One region of the Methylocystis sp. ATCC 49242 genome, then DNA from elsewhere that is predicted to be linked to it. Evidence: predicted binding sites of a transcription regulator. Region 1 holds the regulator's gene; each other region holds the start of a gene.
What was found. The regulator PhoB, encoded in region 1, activates phosphate uptake and scavenging genes when phosphate is short. The targets are predictions, from matches to a motif close to TGTCATNNANCTGTCAT.

Region 1 (6,463 bases):
TCGGACCAGCCGCTCAAGGCCCCCGATCTCGAGGCGGCGGGCCTCGTGCAATGGCCGCAGATCATCGGCGGCATCGTGCCGGTGGTCAATCTGGACGGCGTCGCGGCGGGCGAACTGACGCTCGACGGCGCGACGCTGGCCAGGATCTTCCTCGGCGAAATCACCGCCTGGGACGATGCCGCGATCAAGAAGCTCAATCCGAAGGCCAAACTGTCGAACGCGCCGATCGTCGTCGTGCATCGCTCGGACGGCTCCGGCACCACCTTCAACTTCACCAACTATCTGTCCAAGGTCTCCGAGGACTGGAAGACCAAGGTCGGCGAGAACTCGGCCGTGGAATGGCCGGTCGGCATCGGCGCCAAGGGCAATGAGGGCGTCGCCAACAATGTGGCGAACACCAGGGGCGCGATCGGCTATGTCGAATACGCCTACGCCAAGCAGAACAAGCTGACCTACACCAGGATGGTCAACAAGGACGGCAAGGCCGTCGCGCCAGCCACGGAAAGCTTCCAGGCCGCCGCCGCCGGCGCCGACTGGTCGCATGCCGACGGTTTCTACGAGATCCTGACCAACGAGCCCGGCGCCAAGTCATGGCCGATCACGGCGGCGAGCTTCATCCTGCTCCCGAAGGAGCCGAAGGACGAGGCGGCCGCGGCCGAGGCGCTGAAGTTTTTCGGCTGGGCCTTCGCCAAGGGCGGCAAGGCCGCCGAGGAGCTCGACTATATTCCGATGCCGAAGCCGGTGGTCGAGCTCATCAGGAAGAGCTGGGCTACTGTGAAGGGCGCGGACGGCAAGCCGCTGGCGCACTAATATGGCAGGCGCCGTCCGCGGAGACGGCGGCCTTTTCATCAAGGGACGTCGGTCCTCGCGGACCGGCGTCGGGAGTTGCGAATGACGATCGAGCCAGGCCGGCGCGAAGCGAGCCGGCGTGAAGTGAATGGAGCGGGCGACGTGTCGGATGCACTAATGGAGCAAAGCGTTTCGCAGCCGGCCGTCGCGGACCGCGGCCGGTCGCTCGCGCGCATCGCGATCATCGACCGCGTCTTCCATCAGGTGACGCGCGCGGCGGCGATCGCCGTTCTCATCATCCTCGGCGGCGTGATCGTCTCGCTCGTTCACGGCTCCCTGCCGTCGATGAAGGCGTTCGGCTTCGGCTTTCTGACGTCACAGGCCTGGAATCCCGTCACGGATAATTTCGGCGCGCTGCCGGCGGTCTACGGTACGATCGTCACCTCGCTCATCGCCATGCTCATCGCGGTGCCGGTGGGGCTCGGCATCGCGACCTTTCTCACCGAGCTCTGCCCCCATCCGCTGCGCCGCCCGATCGGCGTCGCGATCGAGCTTCTGGCCGGCATTCCCTCGATCATCTATGGCATCTGGGGCCTCTTCATCTTCGCGCCCTTCATTCAGGCGCATGTGCAGCCGGCGGTGATTTCGGCTTTCGGGAATGTGCCGGTCCTCTCGACGCTGTTCGCGGGTCCGCCCTACGGCATCGGCATGCTGACGGCGGGCTTCATTCTCGCCATCATGGTGCTGCCCTTCATCGCTTCCATCTCCCGGGACGTGTTCGAGACAGTGCCGCCCTTGCTGAAGGAGGCGGCCGCGGGCATCGGCTGCACGACATGGGAAATGATGCGCCATGTCGTGCTGCCCTACACGCGCGTCGGCGTCATCGGCGGCGTGATGCTCGGGCTCGGCCGCGCGCTCGGCGAAACGATGGCCGTCACTTTCGTCATCGGCAATGCGCACAAGGTCGCTCCCTCGCTCTTCGCGCCGGGCACGACGATTTCCGCGACCATCGCCAATGAGTTCACGGAGGCTGTGGGCGACATCTACACGTCGGCGCTGATCCAGCTCGGCCTCATCCTCTTCTTCCTGACCTTCATCGTTCTCGCCTGCGCGCGCTACATGCTGATGCGCATCGAGCAGAAATCGGCTTGAGGAGCCAATTCATGTCGCTCTACGCCGCTCGCCGCCGACGCAATTCGATCGCCACCGGCCTCGCCTGGGGCGCCGCGCTCTTCGGCCTCGCCTGGCTGTTCCTGATTCTCGCGGCCCTTCTCTATGAAGGGCTGCGCGGTCTCTCCCCCGCCGTCTTCACGCAGATGACGCCGCCGCCGGGCAGCCAGGGCGGCCTGCTGAACGCGATCGCCGGCTCCCTCGTGATGACCGTCATCGGCGTCGCCATCGGGGCGCCGCTGGGCCTGCTCGCGGGGACCTATATGGCGGAATATGGCCGACACACGAAGCTCGTGACGGTCGTGCGCTTCATCAACGACATTCTGCTCAGCGCGCCGTCGATCGTCATCGGACTCTTCGTCTATACGATCCTCGTTGCGCCGATCGGCCATTTCTCCGGAATTTCCGGGGCCGTGGCGCTCGCCATCCTGGTCGTGCCGGTTGTGCTGCGCACGACCGAGGACATGTTGCTGCTCGTGCCGGGTTCGATGCGGGAGGCGGCGGCGGCGCTTGGCGCGCCGCGCGCGCTGATCATTTCTCGCGTCGCCTATCGCGCGGCGAAGGCCGGCCTCGTCACCGGCGTGCTGCTCGCGGTGGCGCGCGTCTCCGGCGAGACGGCGCCCCTGCTCTTCACGGCCCTCAACAATCAGTTCTGGAGCTCGGACCTCGCCGCGCCGATGGCGAGCCTGCCGGTCGTCATCTTCCAGTTCGCGCTCTCGCCCTACAAGGACTGGCAGCAACTCGCCTGGACGGGCGCGCTGCTGATCACCGTCACCGTTCTGACTCTTTCGGTCATCGCCCGCGCGGTCAGCGCCGGACGGAGGAAATCCTGAATGAACATCGCCGCCAACGCTCCCAAGGAACCGCCGGCCAAAGTGTCGGTGCGCAGCCTCGATTTCTTCTACGGCTCGTCCCGCGCGCTGAAATCCATCAGCCTGCCGCTCTACGCCAACAAGGTGACGGCCTTCATCGGTCCGTCGGGCTGCGGCAAGTCCACGCTGCTGCGGGTCATGAACCGCATGTATGACCTCTATCCCGGCCAGCGCGCCGAGGGCGAGGTGCTACTCGACGGAGAGAACATTCTCGATCCCGCCGTCGATATCAATGCGCTGCGTTCGCGCGTCGGCATGATCTTCCAGAAGCCGACGCCCTTTCCTATGTCGATTTACGAGAACATCGCCTTCGGCATCCGCCTTTACGAGAAGCTTTCGCGCGGCGACATGGATGCCCGCGTCGAGGAGGCGCTGCGCGGCGCGGCGCTGTGGGATGAGGTGAAGGACAAGCTGCACACCAGCGGGCTCGGCCTTTCGGGCGGTCAGCAACAGCGACTTTGCATCGCGCGCAGCGTCGCCGTGCAGCCGGAGGTCATCCTCTTCGACGAACCCTGTTCGGCCCTCGATCCGATCTCGACCGCGAAGGTGGAGGAGCTGATCGAGGAACTCGCCAATCAGTACACCATCGCGATCGTCACGCACAACATGCAGCAGGCGGTGCGCGTCTCGGACTACACGGCCTTCATGTATCTCGGGGAGCTCGTCGAATTCGGCGACACCGACGAGGTTTTCAACAAGCCGAGAGAAAAGCGCACCCTCGATTACATCACTGGCCGCTTCGGCTGATCTGAATCAAGGAATGATCGCCATGAGCGAACATATCGTCAAATCCTACGACCGCGATCTCGAGGCGCTCGGACGCCGCATCGCGGAGATGGGCGGCATCGCCGAGAAAATGCTCGCGGAAGCGATGGAGGCGCTGTCGACCTGCAACGTCGATCTCGCCCATCGCGTCGTCGCGAGCGACGCGCGTCTCGACGCGCTGCATCGCGAGATCGAGGAAAGCGCGGTCCTGACGATCGCGCGGCGCCAGCCTCTTGCGGTGGATCTGCGCGAATGCATCGCCGCGATCCGCATCGCGGGCGACATCGAGCGGATCGGCGACCTCGCCAAGAACATCGCCAAGCGCACGCTGAAGATCGCGTCGGAAGCGCGCTTTCCGCGCGCCCTCGTGGGCCTCAAGTCGATGCATGAAATCGCGTCGATGCAATTGAAGGACGTCCTCGACGCTTATGCGTTGCGCGACGTCGAGCGCGCGCGGGCGGTGTGGGAGACCGACGCCGATCTCGACGCGCTCGAGGATTCGGTGTTTCGCGATCTTCTCACCTTCATGATGGAGGATCCGCGCAACATCTCCTTCTGCACGCATCTTCTGTTCTGCTCGAAGAATCTCGAGCGCATCGGCGACCACACGACGAATATTTCCGAGACGATCGTCTATCTCGTGACCGGCGAGCCGATGCCGACCGAGCGGCCGAAAATACGCGTCGCCCAGTTCGGCGGAGACAGTGAAGAGGCTTCGCAATGAATGACAGCATTCCCGCGGTAATGCGGGAGGGCAAGAGCGATCGCGCGCCGCGCATACTGGTTGTCGAAGACGAAGCGTCGCTCGCGCTCCTTCTCACTTACAATCTCGAAGCCGAAGGCTATCAGGTCGAGCATGTCGACAATGGCGACGAGGCGGAGCTGCGCATCGCGGAAACGCCGCCCGACCTCGTCATTCTCGACTGGATGCTGCCGGGCGTCTCGGGTCTCGAAATTTGCAGACGCCTGCGCGCGCGCGAGGCCTGCCGCGACATGCCGATCATCATGCTGACGGCGCGCGGCGAGGAAAGCGAACGCGTGCGCGGTCTTTCCGTCGGCGCCGACGATTACGTGGTGAAGCCCTTCTCGACGCCGGAGCTGATGGCGCGCGTGCGCGCGCTGCTGCGTCGCGCGCGCCCGGAGCGCGTCGCCTCGAAGTTGAGGCTGGGCGACATTGATCTCGACCGCGACACGCATCGCGTGCGCCGGTCGGGCCGAGAGATTCATCTCGGCCCCACGGAATATCGGTTGCTGGAATATTTCATGGAGAAGCCGGGCCGCGTCTTCACGCGCGCGCAACTTCTCGACAGCGTCTGGGGCATGTCGGCGGAAATCGACGAGCGCACTGTCGACGTCCATGTCGGCCGTCTGCGCAAGGCGTTGATCCGCGGGCGGGAGAAGGATCCGATCCGCACGGTGCGCGGCGCCGGCTATTCCTTCGACGAAACATTCGGCCGCGACTGAAGTCGCGGCCTTTCATTTTGTCAGGCGTAGCGCGGCGCGCGCAGCTGGTCGCGGGCGCGGCGGCGATCCTGCGCGGGCTGATAGGCGACGCGCGCGTGATAGGCGCAATAGGGGCCGCCGCCGATCGGCGACTTGCCGCCGCAGAAGCGGAATTCCGGCGTCGTCGGATCGCCCATCGGCCAGCGGCACATCGACTCCCGCAGGTCCATCAGCGTCACGCGCTCCGACATCGGGATCACGACTTCTTCCTCCTGCGGCTGCGCGCGGGCGACGACCATCGCCTGCGGCGCGAAGGCGAGCGCCACATTGCCATGCACGACATGGCCGGCTGCGCGCGGCTGCGGCGCCGCCTGACGCTGCGCCTTTGCGGCGCGCGGTCGCGGCGCGGCGGCGGTCTTGGCGCGCTCCGCGAGACCCAGACGATGGATCTTTCCGATCACCGCGTTGCGCGTGATGCCGGGTCCAAGTTCGGCTGCGACCTGGCTCGCGCTGAGTCCGTCGCTCCAAAGTTTACGCAACAGCTCGACGCGTTCATCGGTCCAAGACATATCTGTCCTCCACTCGGTCGGTTCGAGCGCGGATTTAGAATCCTTCACCGCCCGCTGCGCTGGAGGGCGCCAGCGGCGACTTGACGCGGATCGAAACTCGAGAAACGCCGGGCGCGACATGCAGCCAGCGCCGGCAGGAAACGTTACTGACCCAGTTGAATCACGGGCGGGAGTCGCTGGCAAGCGAAAGGCGGCGTTCTCAACAGGCTTTCTGCAAGCTTTGTGCAAGGGTGTTGCTCTCAAGACTCAGTTCGAAGGTCACGGAACGCCTGCAAACCGATTCCTCGCCCGCGCCATAGGACCGCCGCGTCGGCATTCGAGGCCCGAGATTTGACCGCAGAGGCGCGGGCGCATAAAATCAAGGGCTCAAAATGCCGCCCTGAAAAGGGCGGCGCTTTGTTTTTCAGCCCCGCACGGCGTTGCGGTCGCCTGAGCACTGGAGCACGGTTTTGAATTCTGCGCTTTATCCGACCTATGCGCGGGCCGACATCTCTTTCGCGCGCGGCGAAGGCGCCTGGCTCGTCGCCGAGAACGGCGACCGCTATCTGGACTTCGCGTCGGGCGTCGCCGTCCTGTCGCTGGGTCACGAGCATCCGCATCTCGTCGCGACGCTGAAGGCCGCAGCCGAACAGCCCTGGCATGTCTCCAATCTGTTTCGCATCCCGCAGGCCGAGCGTCTCGCCCGGCGCCTCGCCGAGGCGACTTTCGCCGACATCGTCTTCTTCACCAACTCCGGCGCCGAGGCGGTCGAAGCCGCGATCAAGACCGCGCGTAAATATCATGCCGCGAACGGCCAGCCGGAACGCTATCGTCTGATCACTTTCGAGGGCGCCTTCCACGGCCGCACGCTCGCGA
Region 2 (6,463 bases), 550 kb from region 1:
GCGCCGGAGCCGATCATGGCGATGGATGCGAGGCCGGAGCCCGAGGCGGCGCCAGAACCCGCGCCGGTCGATCCGCGTCTCGAGGCGCTGTTATGGCTGGATCGGCTGCCGCTTGTCGACCGGATGTCGCTCTTCGCCTGAATTGCGCAGTGCCTCGACGCCGACTCCCCCGAGGGAGGCGGCGCCGCGCGCATAGGCGATATTGTCGAGAAACTGACGCGCGCAATTCTCCCAGGTGAAGCTCAGCGCATGGGCGCGCGCAGCGGCGCGTGGAATGTCGCGCGCCGCGAGCGCCGCCGCGCGCAAATCCTCGTCCAGCGCGCCGGCGCCGCTCGCGCCGACGACGTCGAGCGGCCCCATCACGGGATAGGCGGCCACCGGCAGGCCGCAGGCCATCGCCTCGAGCAGCACCATGCCAAAAGTATCGGTGCGGCTGGGGAAGACGAAGACGTCGGATGACGCGTAAAGCGCCGCGAGTTCACGGCTGTTCTTCAGGCCCAGAAAATGCCCGTCGGGGAAGCGCGCTTCGAGCGAAGCCCGGGCCGGGCCGTCGCCGGCGACGAGCTTCGTTCCGGGCAGATCGAGCGCGAGAAACGCCTCGATGTTTTTCTCCACCGCGAGGCGGCCGGCGTAGAGGAAGATCGGCCGCGGAAAATCGAGGGCCGTCGCCGCGCGGGGAGAGAACACCCCATGGTCTACGCCGCGCGACCAGCGCAGCAGGCGGCGGAAGCCCCGTCCGTCGAGTTCGCGGGCGAGGCTCGGCGTGGACACCATCACCCCCGCGCCGGCGTTGTGGAAGCGGCGCAAGGCGGCGTAGGACAGGCCGACCGGAAGTCTGGAACGGGCGTGGATGTATTCGGGGAAGCGCGTGTGGAAGCTCGTCGTAAAGCACCTTCCGTCGCGCAGGCAGACGGCGCGCGTCGCGAGCCCGATCGGCCCTTCCGTGGCGATATGCACATGATCGTAACCGCTCGCCAGCCGTCGCCGCACGGCGCGGGGCGTCGCCAGCGCCAGCGAAATCTCCGGATAGCTGGGCATCGGAAAAGCCATGAAGTCGCGCGGCGTCAGAAAGTCGATCTCCGCGCCGAGCGCCCGCGCCGATTGGGACAGCGACTCCAGCGAGCGCACGACGCCATTGACCTGCGGGCGCCAGGCGTCCGTCGCGACGAGAATGCGCATCAGGCCGCCGCCGCCCGAGGCGGCGGCAACGCCTTCACTCTCCTCGCCGCGAGCGCAGCCTCGCGCTCCGCGGCCGTGGTCCGCCAATGAATGATTTCGAAGCCGCCGCCGTCATGTTCGACGATCGCCGTGCAGCTTTCCACGAAATCGCCGGTGTTGAGATAAAGCACGCCCTCGATCGTCTTGATCGTCGCATGGTGGATATGGCCGCAGATCACGCCGTCAACTCCGCGGCGCCCGGCCTCGGCGGCCAATGTCTTCTCGAAGTCGCCGATGAAATTGACCGCGTTCTTCACTTTCATCTTGGCCCAGGCGGAGAGCGACCAGTAGCCGACGCCGAACAGGCGGCGCGCGCGGTTGAGCCAGGTGTTGGCGACGATGGCGAGGTCATAGGCCCAGTCGCCGAGGAAGGCGAGCCAGCGGGCGTTGCGCACGACGATGTCGAACTGGTCGCCATGGATGACGAGCATTTTCTTCCCGTCGGCGGTTTCGTGGACCGCTTCCTCGATCACCTCGACGCCGCCGAAAGTCAAACCCGCATAGTCGCGGGCGAATTCGTCGTGGTTGCCGGGCACGTAGATCACGCGGACGCCCTTGCGCGCCTTGCGCAGCAGCTTCTGCACCACGTCATTGTGCGCCTGCGGCCAGTACCAGCCGTTCTTCAGTTTCCAGCCGTCCACGATGTCGCCGACGAGATAGATCTGATCGGCGTCATTGTGCTTGAGGAAATCCAGGAGAAGGTGGGCCTGCGCGCCGCGCGCTCCCAGATGCAGGTCGGAAAGGAAAATCGTGCGATACCGCCTGGCGGCAATATCCGTCATATCGTCCGTCATGAATTCCGTTGAGTTCGTTTCGGGCATGAGCGTCATCGCCTCCCGCCTTCGCCGCTTAAGGACATTCACCAGATTCACGTCACAGTCCGATGACAGCGGGGCCGGATCGCCGTCCGCGGTTGCGTTCGATATTTCGAACGAAATCGGCTAGTGTGCCGTCCGGTTTCGAATCGAAGGAGCGGGCGCCGCAAGGGCGCCGAAGGCCATGGGCGTCGAAGGTCGCGACAAGCAGAAAATCCTCGAGGCCGGAGCTCTGGCGCTTTCCGGCCAGCTCGGCGCGACCGTTCAGCGGCTGCGCAAGGCCTATAATCTCTCGCTTTCAGAGCTCTCGCAGCAGTCTGGGGTCGCCAAATCGATCATCAGCCAGATCGAGCGCAACGAGACCAATCCGACGCTCGCGACCATCTGGCGCCTGGCGCAGGCCCTCGACGTCTCGATCGAGCGCGTGTTGCAGACGACCGAGGACGAGCCCTTTCTGGAAAAGGTCACAAAGGCCGACACGCCGATCCTGCTGTCGGACGACGGAAAGTGCCGGCTCGCTATCATAGGCTGGATCAAGACGGTCGAATGGCTGCAATGCTACGAATTCTCGGCCGATCCCGGCGGCGTGCTCGAGTCGGACGCCCATCAGCGCGGCTCGGTCGAGAGCCTCTCCGTGCGCGAAGGCGAACTCGAGGTCGAGGTCGCAGGCGTTAAGGAAACCGTGAAGGCGGGCGAGACGCTGCGCTACCGCTGCGACCGGCCCCATGTGATCAGAAATCTCGGCGCGACGCCCGCGCAGGCCATGATGGTGTGCATTCTTAAGGCCGCCGTGATGGAATAGGCTTAATGGCCAAGGTCAAGGATGACGCCGAGCGGCGGCTGTCGATGCTCGCCGCCGCCATTTCGGCGATCGGCGGGGTGCAGGTCGCATTTTTTCCGATCTGGTTCGGGGCGCGCGGCCTCGGCGGCGGGGAAATCGCGACGCTGCTCGCCGCCGCGCCGGCCGCGCGCATCGTGTCCAATCTCGCGGGAACCCATTTCGGCGATCGCCGCGGCGATTATGGGCGGCTGATCCTTCTGCATCTCCTTGGCGTCGCGCTGATCTTCATCGCCATGGATTTCGCCTATGGCTTCCTCGCCCTTTTCGCCGGCCACACGGCTTTGTGCTTCGTGCAGGGGCCGATCGGACCGCTCAATGACGGCCTCGTGCTCGACGAAGCGCGGCGGCGACGCGAGGCGGGTTTGCCGGCCCTGCGGCTCGCGCGGGTGCGCGCATGGGCGGCTGGCGCCGTGCTGGTCTTCATGCTCGGGGCCGGGCCCGTCGCACGCGCCATGCCCGACGACGCGCTGATCCTGATCATGGCGGCGATCTCGGTCTTTTCGCTCGTCACGAGCTTTTTCCTGCTGCGGGGCTTCGAGGCTGGCCGGCCGCGAGAGCCCGCCCGGCCCATCGACGACCCGACGCCGCTGCGTCGTCCCGGGCTCCTCGCCCTGATCATCGCCTGCGCCGCGCTGGTCCACGGCAGTCACGGATTCATCACCGTCTTCGGTTCGCTGCAATGGGCGGCGAAAGGGTTCGACGCCACTTTCATCTCCATCGCCTGGAGCGCCGCCGCCTTCTCCGAAGTGGCGTTCTTTCTTTCGGCCACCCGCTGGTTCGGCGGCGAAAGGCACGCGGCGCCGCTGATGGCGGCGGGGGCCGCCGGCGCAGTGCTGCGCTGGGCGCTGCTCGCGAGCGACCCTGGCCCGGCCGGGATCATCGCGGCGCTGCTGATGCAGCCATTCTCGGGCGCGGCGCTGACGCTCGGGCCCGCCTATCTGATCGCGGAGCTGGGCGGCAAGGCCTATACGGCGCGGGTGCATGGCTGGCTCGCGGCCGCCAATGGCGTGACGCTGAGCGCCTCTCTCTATTTCTCCGGGCCGTTGAACGCCGCTTTCGGCGTGCAGGGTTATCTTGCCATGGCCGCGATGGCGGGCGCGGGACTGTTGCTGTCCCTTCCTGTCGCGGCGGCGGTGCGCAATGGCGTCATAAAAGACGAAAGGCGAACGACGCCGGTCGCCCGCCCTGCTCTCGTGAATGAAAGAGATCCCACCGCCTGACGCTTCAGGCCGCGGAACGATCCGTCAGGAGTCCAGCCCGCCGACGTGCTTCTGCGAATAGAGCTGCACACCGAGCTGCTTGATCAGCTCGAGCTGCGTCTCGAGGAAGTCGATGTGGCCCTCCTCGCTCTTGATGATGTCCTTGAACAGCTCCTCCGACACGCGGTCGTTGATCGAGAGGCAGTAGGCCGCGGCTTCGATATACATGGCGCGGGCGTCCAGCTCCGTCGCGAGATCGCATTTGATGATCTCCTCGACCGTCTGGCCGATGCGCAGCGGATCGAGCACTTGCATATTGGGGAAACCTTCGAGGAACAGGATGCGTTTTGCGAAGTGGTCCGCATGGCGCATCTCCTCGATGGACTCCTCGCGCCATTTCTTGGCGAGTTCGAGAAAGCCCCAATTGTCGAAAATGCGATAATGCAGCCAATACTGGTTGACCGCCGTCAGCTCGGCGCGCAACCCGCGATTGAGATATTCGATGACCTTTGCGTCACCGCGCATGTGCAAATCCTTTCCATGACCGTGTGCCGACCTTACGCCGCGAGATCGTCGGCGCGGCAGCTGTCACAATCGCCGCTTCCCGCGCATTCGTCCAGTCTCGATGCGGCATGCTGGTCGACGATGGCGACGATGCTGCGCACGCAACGCCCGCATTTCGCCTCGCAACCCATGTGCCGGAAGACAGCCCCGACGGTCGGGCGGTCGCCCCTCCCGCCAAGGGAATCTCGGACGTCGCGGTCGGACAGGACGTTGCAGGAACAGACGATCATCACCTTCGCCTAGTTTGGAAAGGTTGCAAACTACCTTTTACATCAGTAGGTTACAACTTTTCCCCCATTTTCGCAACCGGCATTGTCGGCTTCCTGACAATGGACCGGCCGCCCATGCTGTCATCGCAAGGGGCGTGCCTACTTTTGTAAGTTTGGTCGATGTCAGGGACTTGCAATCTCCCCGATCAAAAAAGCCGCAGCGCGCCTAGCGCCGCGGCAAACATCATCGTCACCACCAATAGGGGCGCGGGCGCCAGCCATAGCCGTAACCGCCCCAGCCGCCGTAACCGCCGCCCCACCCATAGCCGCTCCAGCCGTAATTCGCCGGCCCGCCGCCATAGTAAAAATGATTTGGGCGCCGCCAGCAGCGGTAGGGCCCGCACACCCAGCGCGTCTTTTCGACGCCGGAGAAGCCAATGACGACGAGCGTGGCGAGCGCTGCTTTGACGGTGTCGGATTTCATCGCTCATTCTCCTTTCACAGACCTGTTGTTCAATGAGAATCAGGCTGAAGCCCCCGGGCTGAATGGATACTGAAACGCCTGTTCATCGCATGGCCGGAATTGGGCCTTCTCCAGGAGACGCGACATGTCCCGATTCATCGGCGCAATCGACCAGGGAACGACGAGCACCCGTTTCGTCATCGTCGACGAGAGCGGCGACGTCCGCGCCTTCGACCAGCGCGAACATGCGCAGATCTGTCCCCGCCCCGGCTGGGTGGAGCATGACGCCGCGGAGATCTGGCGCAACACGCAGGCGGTGATCGAGGGCGCTTTGGCGACGGCGGGGCTCGGGCCACGCGATCTTGCCGCCGTCGGCGTCACGAACCAGCGTGAAACAAGCCTGTTGTGGGACCGCGCAACAGGCGCGCCCCTGCACAATGCGCTCGTGTGGATGGACACGCGCACGCAGCCGCTCGTCGAGCGTTTCAATGCGCAAGGCGTCGCCGACCTCGTGCGCGCGAAAACCGGCCTGCCGCTTGCGACCTATTTCTCTGCGCTCAAGCTGAGCTGGCTCCTCGACACGATCCCCGGCGCGCGCGAGAAAGCGGCGCGGGGCGAGGCGCTCTTCGGCACGATGGACTGCTGGACGATCTGGAACCTGACCGGCGGCCGCCATGCGACCGACGCCACCAACGCCTCGCGCACGCAACTCATGGACCTGCGCAAGCTGCAATGGGACGACGAGCTGCTGCGCCTCTTCGATATTCCGCGCGCCTGCCTGCCGGACATCCGGTCGTCCAGTGAAATCTACGGCGACTGCGTCGGCGCGCTCTCGGGGGTTCCACTCGCCGGCGCTCTCGGCGACCAGCACGCCGCGCTTCTGGGTCAGGCCTGCCTCGGGCCTGGCGAGGCGAAGAATACATACGGGACCGGCTGCTTCCTGCTGATGAACACCGGCGAGACGCCTCATGTCTCGACAAAAGGGCTGGTCACCACGCTCGCCTATAAACTGGGAAATGAAAAACCGGCCTATGCGCTCGAAGGCTCCATCGCCATCGCCGGGGCGCTGGTGCAATGGCTGCGCGACAATCTCGGCATCATCGACAGCAGCGCCGAGGTCGAAGCTTTGGCGAAAAGCGTCGAGGACAATGGCG
Region 3 (6,463 bases), 1.5 Mb from region 1:
AGGCGTTGCTTGCCGACGGGCCGATGGCGGCGAAGGACGTGAAGGAAGCCGCCGAGGCGAATGGGCTGGCGTGGCGGACAGTGAGGCGGGCGCAGAAGGCGCTTGGCGTGAAGGTGGCCCGCTCTGGATTCGGACCGGAAGGGCAATGGACGTGGAGCCTTCAACCATAGGTGGCCAAAGATGGCCACGCGAAAAACCTGGCCACCTATGGCCACCTATGAGCGAGACCACCAAAGATGGCCATAGGTGGCCAAAAAAAGAGATAGACGGCTTTGGCCACCTATGGGCCGGAGGCTCAACCAGAGGACAATAGACGATGACCATTCACGATAAGACCGTGCTCGAGCTGGCCGCGTTATTGTGGCGAATCCGGCTCGCCGGATGGGCACTTAAAGTCGGGACGCGCACCATATCCGCAGGCCGGGCGCTCGTGGCGCTCGGGGAGCGGCTCACCCCGAGGACGTGAGACATGGCGACGCCCGCTGGCGGATATGACCGGGCCGCGATCCTCCGCGACGCTCACAAGCGCTACAGGGACGGCAAGCGCCTCGGGCTCGGGTGGAGCTGGTCGCAATGCCTCTCGACAGCATGGGCGGCGGCAAAGCAACGGCGGGCCCTCGCCGAAGACGCGAAGAAAAGGCAGGGACAGCGGAATGACCTGAAGCCGCAGAACATTCGCGCAGACCTGCGCAAAAGTTCTGACCGCAGCAATCGTTCTGACGAACAGGCTGCGAAGGTCGTCGCCACCTGAGCGCCGGCCAGCTTGCCCTCATCGCGCTCGATCTCGAAAAACTCTTCGCCGAAGACGCGAAGAAAAGGCAGGGACAGCGGAATGACCTGAAGCCGCATAACATTCGGGCAGATCTGCCCAGAAGTTCAGAGGCGGACCGTCCACGCGAACAGGCTGCGAAGGTCGTCGGCGCTTCCGGGCGCGGCGTGAGTTGCCTTGCGGATTGCGGCTTGCCTGTTTAGGTTGAGCAAACGCCGGCGTCGTCCATTCGCCGGAACACGAGAGCCCCGCGACCACGGATGAACTGGCGCGGGGTTTTTTCTATCGAGGGCCTCGATATGATCGGCGTTCCCTTCCTCGATCTGAAGCACGGCCAGTGCAAGTTCGCCCTGGGGAGCATTGACGATCCGCCGGCGCTCTTCTGTGGCGAGGCTTCCGCCACGGGCTCGCCCTACTGCGCGGCGCATCATGCCATCTGCTATCCGCCCAGGGCGAAGAATGAGAGGGGCGGGCGCGGAGAGAAACATTTACCGCGAATTACCCCCGCGTGCTTCCCCCATGCTTCCCCGAAAAGGAAAGGGCTCGGCGGTTTTTCGCCAAGCCCTTGATTTTTATGGTGGGCGCGACAGGGATTGAACCTGTGACCCCTACGATGTCAACGTAGTGCTCTCCCGCTGAGCTACGCGCCCCAGAGCCGCTGAACGGCTCGAGCGCCCCGCATATACTGGCGATTCTGGCGGCGCGCAAGCGCCAACGGCGCTGGTCGTCGAAATTCCTGTTTTCCCGGGGCGATCGGCCGGAGTAGGGGCCCCCGCCGGCTCAATTGTTAGCGAATCGTAAAATTTCGGCCGACGGCGCGTGAAAGATTTGTGACGCGCGACGATTTCTCTCCTTGCGGGCCACGATGGTTGTGGCATGCTTGGCTATGCCCTCGCTCGACGAGAGGAGAGCTACAAAGGAGGTTTCGCATGTCCTTGCAAGGTCATATCGTCGAACTCCAACGCCGCCACGAGGCGCTCAAGAAGGAAATCGAGAAGGAACAGCTCCACCCCCACGCGGACGAAACCAAGATCCTGGAGCTGAAGCGGAAGAAGTTGCAGATAAAGGATGAACTGGCCAAATTGGCGGTCAGTGAAACGCGACACTGAAGCGATCACTGTATCATCCCGACGACCCACGAGGGTCAACGGCAGCCATGGGCGGAGAGCGATCTCCGCCTTATTTTTTGGCGCATAGCTTGCTCCTTGCTCGCGCCAGATCAAAGAGACCGCAGCCCCATGCCCGTGACCGACAGCTACCGCCCCGAGACCCTCCATGAAGGTCTCGGTGATCCCTTTTTCGACCGGGTAGAGGCGGCGCGCTTCCCGAAGCATATGCTGCGCTATCGCAACCAGCGCTGGGCGGCGCGCGTTGGGCTCGATGGGCTGACGGATGAGGAATGGATCGCCCATTTCGGGCGTTTCGAGCCCCTGCCCGACGGCCTGCGCCAGCCGCTCGCCTTGCGTTACCACGGCCATCAGTTCCGCGTTTACAACCCTGATCTCGGCGACGGCCGCGGCTTCCTCTTCGCTCAGTTGCGCGACGACGCGGACGGCCGCCTACTCGACCTTGGCACGAAAGGCAGCGGCCAGACGCCCTGGTCGCGGCGCGGCGATGGACGCCTGACGCTGAAGGGCGGCGTGCGCGAAATCCTCGCCACCGAAATGCTGGAGGCGCTCGGCGTCGACACCTCCAAGACCTTCAGCCTGATCGAGACCGGCGAAGCGCTCATGCGCGGCGACGAGCCCTCGCCGACGCGCTCCAGCGTGCTGGTGCGGCTGTCGCATTCGCATATCCGGATCGGCACCTTCCAGCGCCTCGCCTTCCATGAGGACAAGCCCGCGATCGATCGGTTGCTCGACCATGTCTGCCGGCATTATTTCCCCGCGCTGGCGGAGCTGCCCGGCCCCGCCAAGGCACTCGCCTTTCTGGGGCAAGTCGTCGCCCGGGTCGCCCGGCTCGGCGCGGGCTACATGTCGGCGGGTTTCGTCCATGGCGTGCTGAATTCGGACAATATCAACGTCACCGGCGAAAGCTTCGATTACGGGCCATGGCGCTTCGCGCCATCCTACGACCCGCAGTTCACGGCCGCCTATTTTGACGAAACCGGGCTCTATGCCTTTGGCCGGCAGCCCGGCGCGCTGGGGTGGAATCTCGCCCGACTTGCCGAATGTCTCCTGCATTTGACGGGGCTGGAGGCGGCCGAGAAGGCGCTGGACGTGTTTCCGGGCCTCATCCAGCAGGAGTTCCGCGCGGCGCTGCTGAGGCGGCTCGCGCTCGCGCCGGCGGGTGAGGAGGCCGACGCCCGGCTCGCCAAGGCTTTCGTGGATTTCCTCATCGCGACGCGGGCGCCCTTCGAGCAGACCTTCTTCGACTGGCGCGGCGGCCTCGCGAGCGTGGATCGGGCCAGGTCGAGCCCGTCGGCCTCCTTTTACGAGACGGCAGAATTCGCGCCCCTGCGCGCTGCTCTCGCCGAGCATGAGGCGACGCCGGCCGCGCGGCTCGACCACCCCTATTTCCGTCGCCCCGCGCCCTGCACGATGCTGATCGACGAAGTCGAGGCGATCTGGGCGCCCATCGCGGAGAGGGACGACTGGTCCGCGCTTCAGGCCAAGATCGCGGAAATCGCCCAGATGCGCGACGCCTATGAGGCGTGACAAGCTTCGCGACAGACGCGGCGCCATTTCCGCTTGAACGCGACTTGGGTGCGGCGCGATAATCGCACCGAGGAGAAATTCGATTCTCGCGCGCTGTGAAGCGCGATACGGATGCGGCGATGAACGATAATCCGAGCGACGCCGAGCAGAGCGCCATTCGCGCCGAGCTGGAGCGCCTGCGTCTCGAACATCACGACCTGGAAGCCGCCATCGACGCGCTGATCGCCGTCGGCGCGATAGATCAGTTGCAGATCCAGCGTCTCAAGAAACGCAAGCTGCTGTTGCGCGACCGCATCTCGGCGCTCGAAGACCAGCTGACCCCCGACATCATCGCCTGACGGCACACGGCTTGAAGCCCCCGGACCATAGGCCGATCCACCGTCCCAATTCGGGACAGAAGCGGATCGCCTTCGGTCAATTTCAGGGAGTCAGGCCATGCCCCGTCTCGGTCTTTCGATCAGCGAATCTTTCGACGCGCGCCGCAAGGTCAGCAAACCGGATCGTTTCGGACGCCGGGTGCGCCACGTAAACGGCGTCTACCATGTCGGCGAGAAGCCGGAGCGGCCCTTGTTCGGCCCGCTCTTCCTCAAGCTCGCCTTCGCGCTCTCGATCATCGCCATGCTGGCGATGTCGCTGGCCATGTGGCGACTGTTCCACTTCCCGCACTGAACCTACTTCGGCAGAAAGCCGAGGGCGCGGAGCAGGAACGGCATCGTCAGGCCCTGCACGACGATGGAGAAGGCGACGACGCCGAATGTGACGACCACGATCGTGTCGCGCATCGGCAGCGTCGCCGGCAGCGATAGCGCGAGCGCCAAAGCGAGGGCGCCGCGCAACCCGCCCCACCACAGAACATGCTGCTCGGCGAAGGTCACCTTCCAGCGCGAGGGAAGGAAAAGCGCGCTGAGCGGATAAACGGTCAGCGCGCGTCCGGCGAGCGTGATGCCTATGATCGCGAAAATGAGCGGCAGCCCGAATGATTCGAAGGGAGTTGTCGCCACATCGAGGCCGATCATCAGAAACACCGCCGAATTGGCGACGAAGGCCGCGAACTCCCAGAAGCCATGCACGAATTCGCGGCCCTTGAGGCTGAGATAGCCGCCCTCTCCCTCGCGCAGCAGGCCGAGATTGCCCATCATCAGACCCGCCGTCACCGTCGCCAGCACGCCCGAAAAATGGAAATGTTCGGCAAGGAGGAAGGAACCGAAGGCCGCGATGGTCGTCAGCGCCGCCTCGATCAAATGCTCCGATGTGCGGAAGGAGGCAATTATTGCGGCCCCGCCGCAGAGGGCCCCGACGGCGACGCCGCCGAATACGATCTTCAACAGCGTCAGGAGAGTGTCGCCCGCGCCCTGCCCGGCCGAACCCTCCGCCCAGGCCAGCGCCATGACGAACAGCACCGCCGCCGCGCCGTCGTTCAACAGGCTTTCGCTCTCGACGAGAAGCCGCAGCCGGCCCTTCAGCCCATTGTCCTTGAACATTGCGATGATCGCGACGGGGTCCGTCGCCGCGATCAATGCGCCGAAAACCATAGCGGACGGCAGCGGCCAGCCGAGTAGCGTCACCGTCGCCGTCGTCACGAAAGCGGCCGAAACCACGGTGCCGACGCCGGCCAGAGCCAGCAGCGGCAGGGAGTCGCGCAGCAATTCGCGCCACGAAAGCGTCAGCGCCGCCTCGAAGAGAAGCGGCGGAAGGATCAGGTCATAGATCAGGTCGTGCGTCAGATGCGGGCCGACGTCCGGCGCGGTCATGGCAATGACGGCGCCGACGATAACCAGTCCCACCGTGTAAGGCAGCCGCACCTGCCGCGCGGCGATGGCGACGATCATCGCAACCGCGAGGATGGCGACCCCCTGCCTCAGTTGTTCGTCCATGTCGGTAGTTCGCTCCTGCGGCGTTTCCGGTTCGGTCCATGGCGCGGCTGCATGGGAAAATAGACGCGCCGGCGGCAGTTTCCCGCCCTTGCTTATGCGCGGGCCATCGTCTATGCCGCATGGCTTCCTTATATCCGAGCATGAACGGAAGCAAAGTGGCGAAGCCGAAGACGCCAGTCGCTGTCATCATGGGGTCGCAGTCCGACTGGGCGACCATGCGCCATGCAGTCGAGACGCTCGAAACGCTCGAGGTCGCCTGCGAGGCGCGCATCGTCTCCGCCCACCGCACGCCGGACCGACTCGTCGCTTTCGCCAAGGGCGCCGAGGGCGAGGGCTTTCAGGTCGTGATCGCCGGCGCCGGCGGCGCGGCCCATCTGCCGGGCATGACCGCCTCCATGACCCACCTGCCCGTTCTCGGCGTGCCGATCGAATCCGCAGCGATGAAGGGCATGGACTCGCTTCTCTCCATCGTGCAGATGCCCGGCGGCGTTCCGGTCGGGACGCTAGCCATCGGCAAGGCCGGCGCGATCAACGCCGCAATCCTCGCGGCGTCGATTCTCGCTCTCACCGACAAGACTCTGGCCAAACGGCTGGCCGCGTTCCGCGCAAAGCAGACGGAAAGCGTGGCGCTCACGCCGCGCGACGAGGTTTGACCATGCTGAAGCCCGGTTCGACGATTGGCATACTCGGCGGTGGCCAGCTCGCCCGCATGCTGGCGCTCGCCGGCGCGCGACTGGGCCTCAAGAGCCATGTGTTTTCGCCCGTCGACGATGACCCCGCTTTCGACGTCTGCTCGGCGCATACGCGGGCGGACTTCCTGGACGAGGCGGCGCTCGCCGCCTTCGCCGAGGCCGTCGACGTTGTGACCTATGAATTCGAGAATGTGCCTGCGCGAACGGCCGAGGTTCTCGAAGCGCGCCGTCCGGTCCGGCCGAATCCCAAGGTTCTGGCGCTGACGCAGGACCGTCTCGTTGAAAAAGATTTCGTGCAGGGGCTTGGTATTCCCACCGCAGGATTCGCAGATGTGCTCGACGCCGAAGGTCTGGCGCGGGCGGTGGAGCGCCTTGGTCGCCCGTCGATCCTGAAGACCCGCCGTTTCGGCTACGACGGCAAGGGCCAGACGCAAATAAGGGAGGGCGCCGATCTCGCGGAGGCCTTCCGCT

Region 2: MET49242_RS18645 (UDP-2,3-diacylglucosamine diphosphatase) is a predicted target of PhoB. The motif match lies at 2,091-2,107, and genes of this name have one in related genera.
Region 3: MET49242_RS08545 (YdcH family protein) is a predicted target of PhoB. The motif match lies at 1,589-1,605, and genes of this name have one in related genera.

The regions. Positions count from the first base shown of each region.
Region 1 covers NZ_KE124774.1:2,853,133-2,859,595, reverse strand. Annotated here, with positions in the region: gene pstS (phosphate ABC transporter substrate-binding protein PstS) at 1-810, shown strand, start outside; gene pstC (phosphate ABC transporter permease subunit PstC) at 967-1,941, shown strand; gene pstA (phosphate ABC transporter permease PstA) at 1,953-2,792, shown strand; gene pstB (phosphate ABC transporter ATP-binding protein PstB) at 2,793-3,578, shown strand; gene phoU (phosphate signaling complex protein PhoU) at 3,601-4,320, shown strand; gene phoB (phosphate regulon transcriptional regulator PhoB) at 4,317-5,060, shown strand; gene MET49242_RS15920 (GcrA family cell cycle regulator) at 5,081-5,608, opposite strand; gene MET49242_RS15915 (aspartate aminotransferase family protein) at 6,058-6,463, shown strand, end outside.
Region 2 covers NZ_KE124774.1:3,400,431-3,406,893, reverse strand. Annotated here, with positions in the region: gene MET49242_RS18655 (hypothetical protein) at 1-141, shown strand, start outside; gene MET49242_RS18650 (glycosyltransferase family 1 protein) at 91-1,179, opposite strand; gene MET49242_RS18645 (UDP-2,3-diacylglucosamine diphosphatase) at 1,179-2,039, opposite strand; gene MET49242_RS18640 (helix-turn-helix domain-containing protein) at 2,218-2,835, shown strand; gene MET49242_RS18635 (MFS transporter) at 2,841-4,094, shown strand; gene bfr (bacterioferritin) at 4,119-4,598, opposite strand; gene MET49242_RS18625 (bacterioferritin-associated ferredoxin) at 4,631-4,867, opposite strand; gene MET49242_RS18620 (hypothetical protein) at 5,097-5,330, opposite strand; gene glpK (glycerol kinase GlpK) at 5,455-6,463, shown strand, end outside.
Region 3 covers NZ_KE124774.1:1,330,565-1,337,027, forward strand. Annotated here, with positions in the region: gene MET49242_RS08525 (AAA family ATPase) at 1-170, shown strand, start outside; gene MET49242_RS25510 (hypothetical protein) at 317-466, shown strand; gene MET49242_RS08530 (hypothetical protein) at 470-751, shown strand; gene MET49242_RS26575 (GcrA family cell cycle regulator) at 1,069-1,338, shown strand; tRNA gene MET49242_RS08540 (tRNA-Val) at 1,345-1,419, opposite strand; gene MET49242_RS08545 (YdcH family protein) at 1,699-1,878, shown strand; gene MET49242_RS08550 (protein adenylyltransferase SelO) at 2,008-3,426, shown strand; gene MET49242_RS08555 (YdcH family protein) at 3,546-3,764, shown strand; gene MET49242_RS08560 (hypothetical protein) at 3,862-4,095, shown strand; gene MET49242_RS08565 (sodium:proton antiporter) at 4,098-5,300, opposite strand; gene purE (5-(carboxyamino)imidazole ribonucleotide mutase) at 5,489-5,953, shown strand; gene MET49242_RS08575 (5-(carboxyamino)imidazole ribonucleotide synthase) at 5,956-6,463, shown strand, end outside.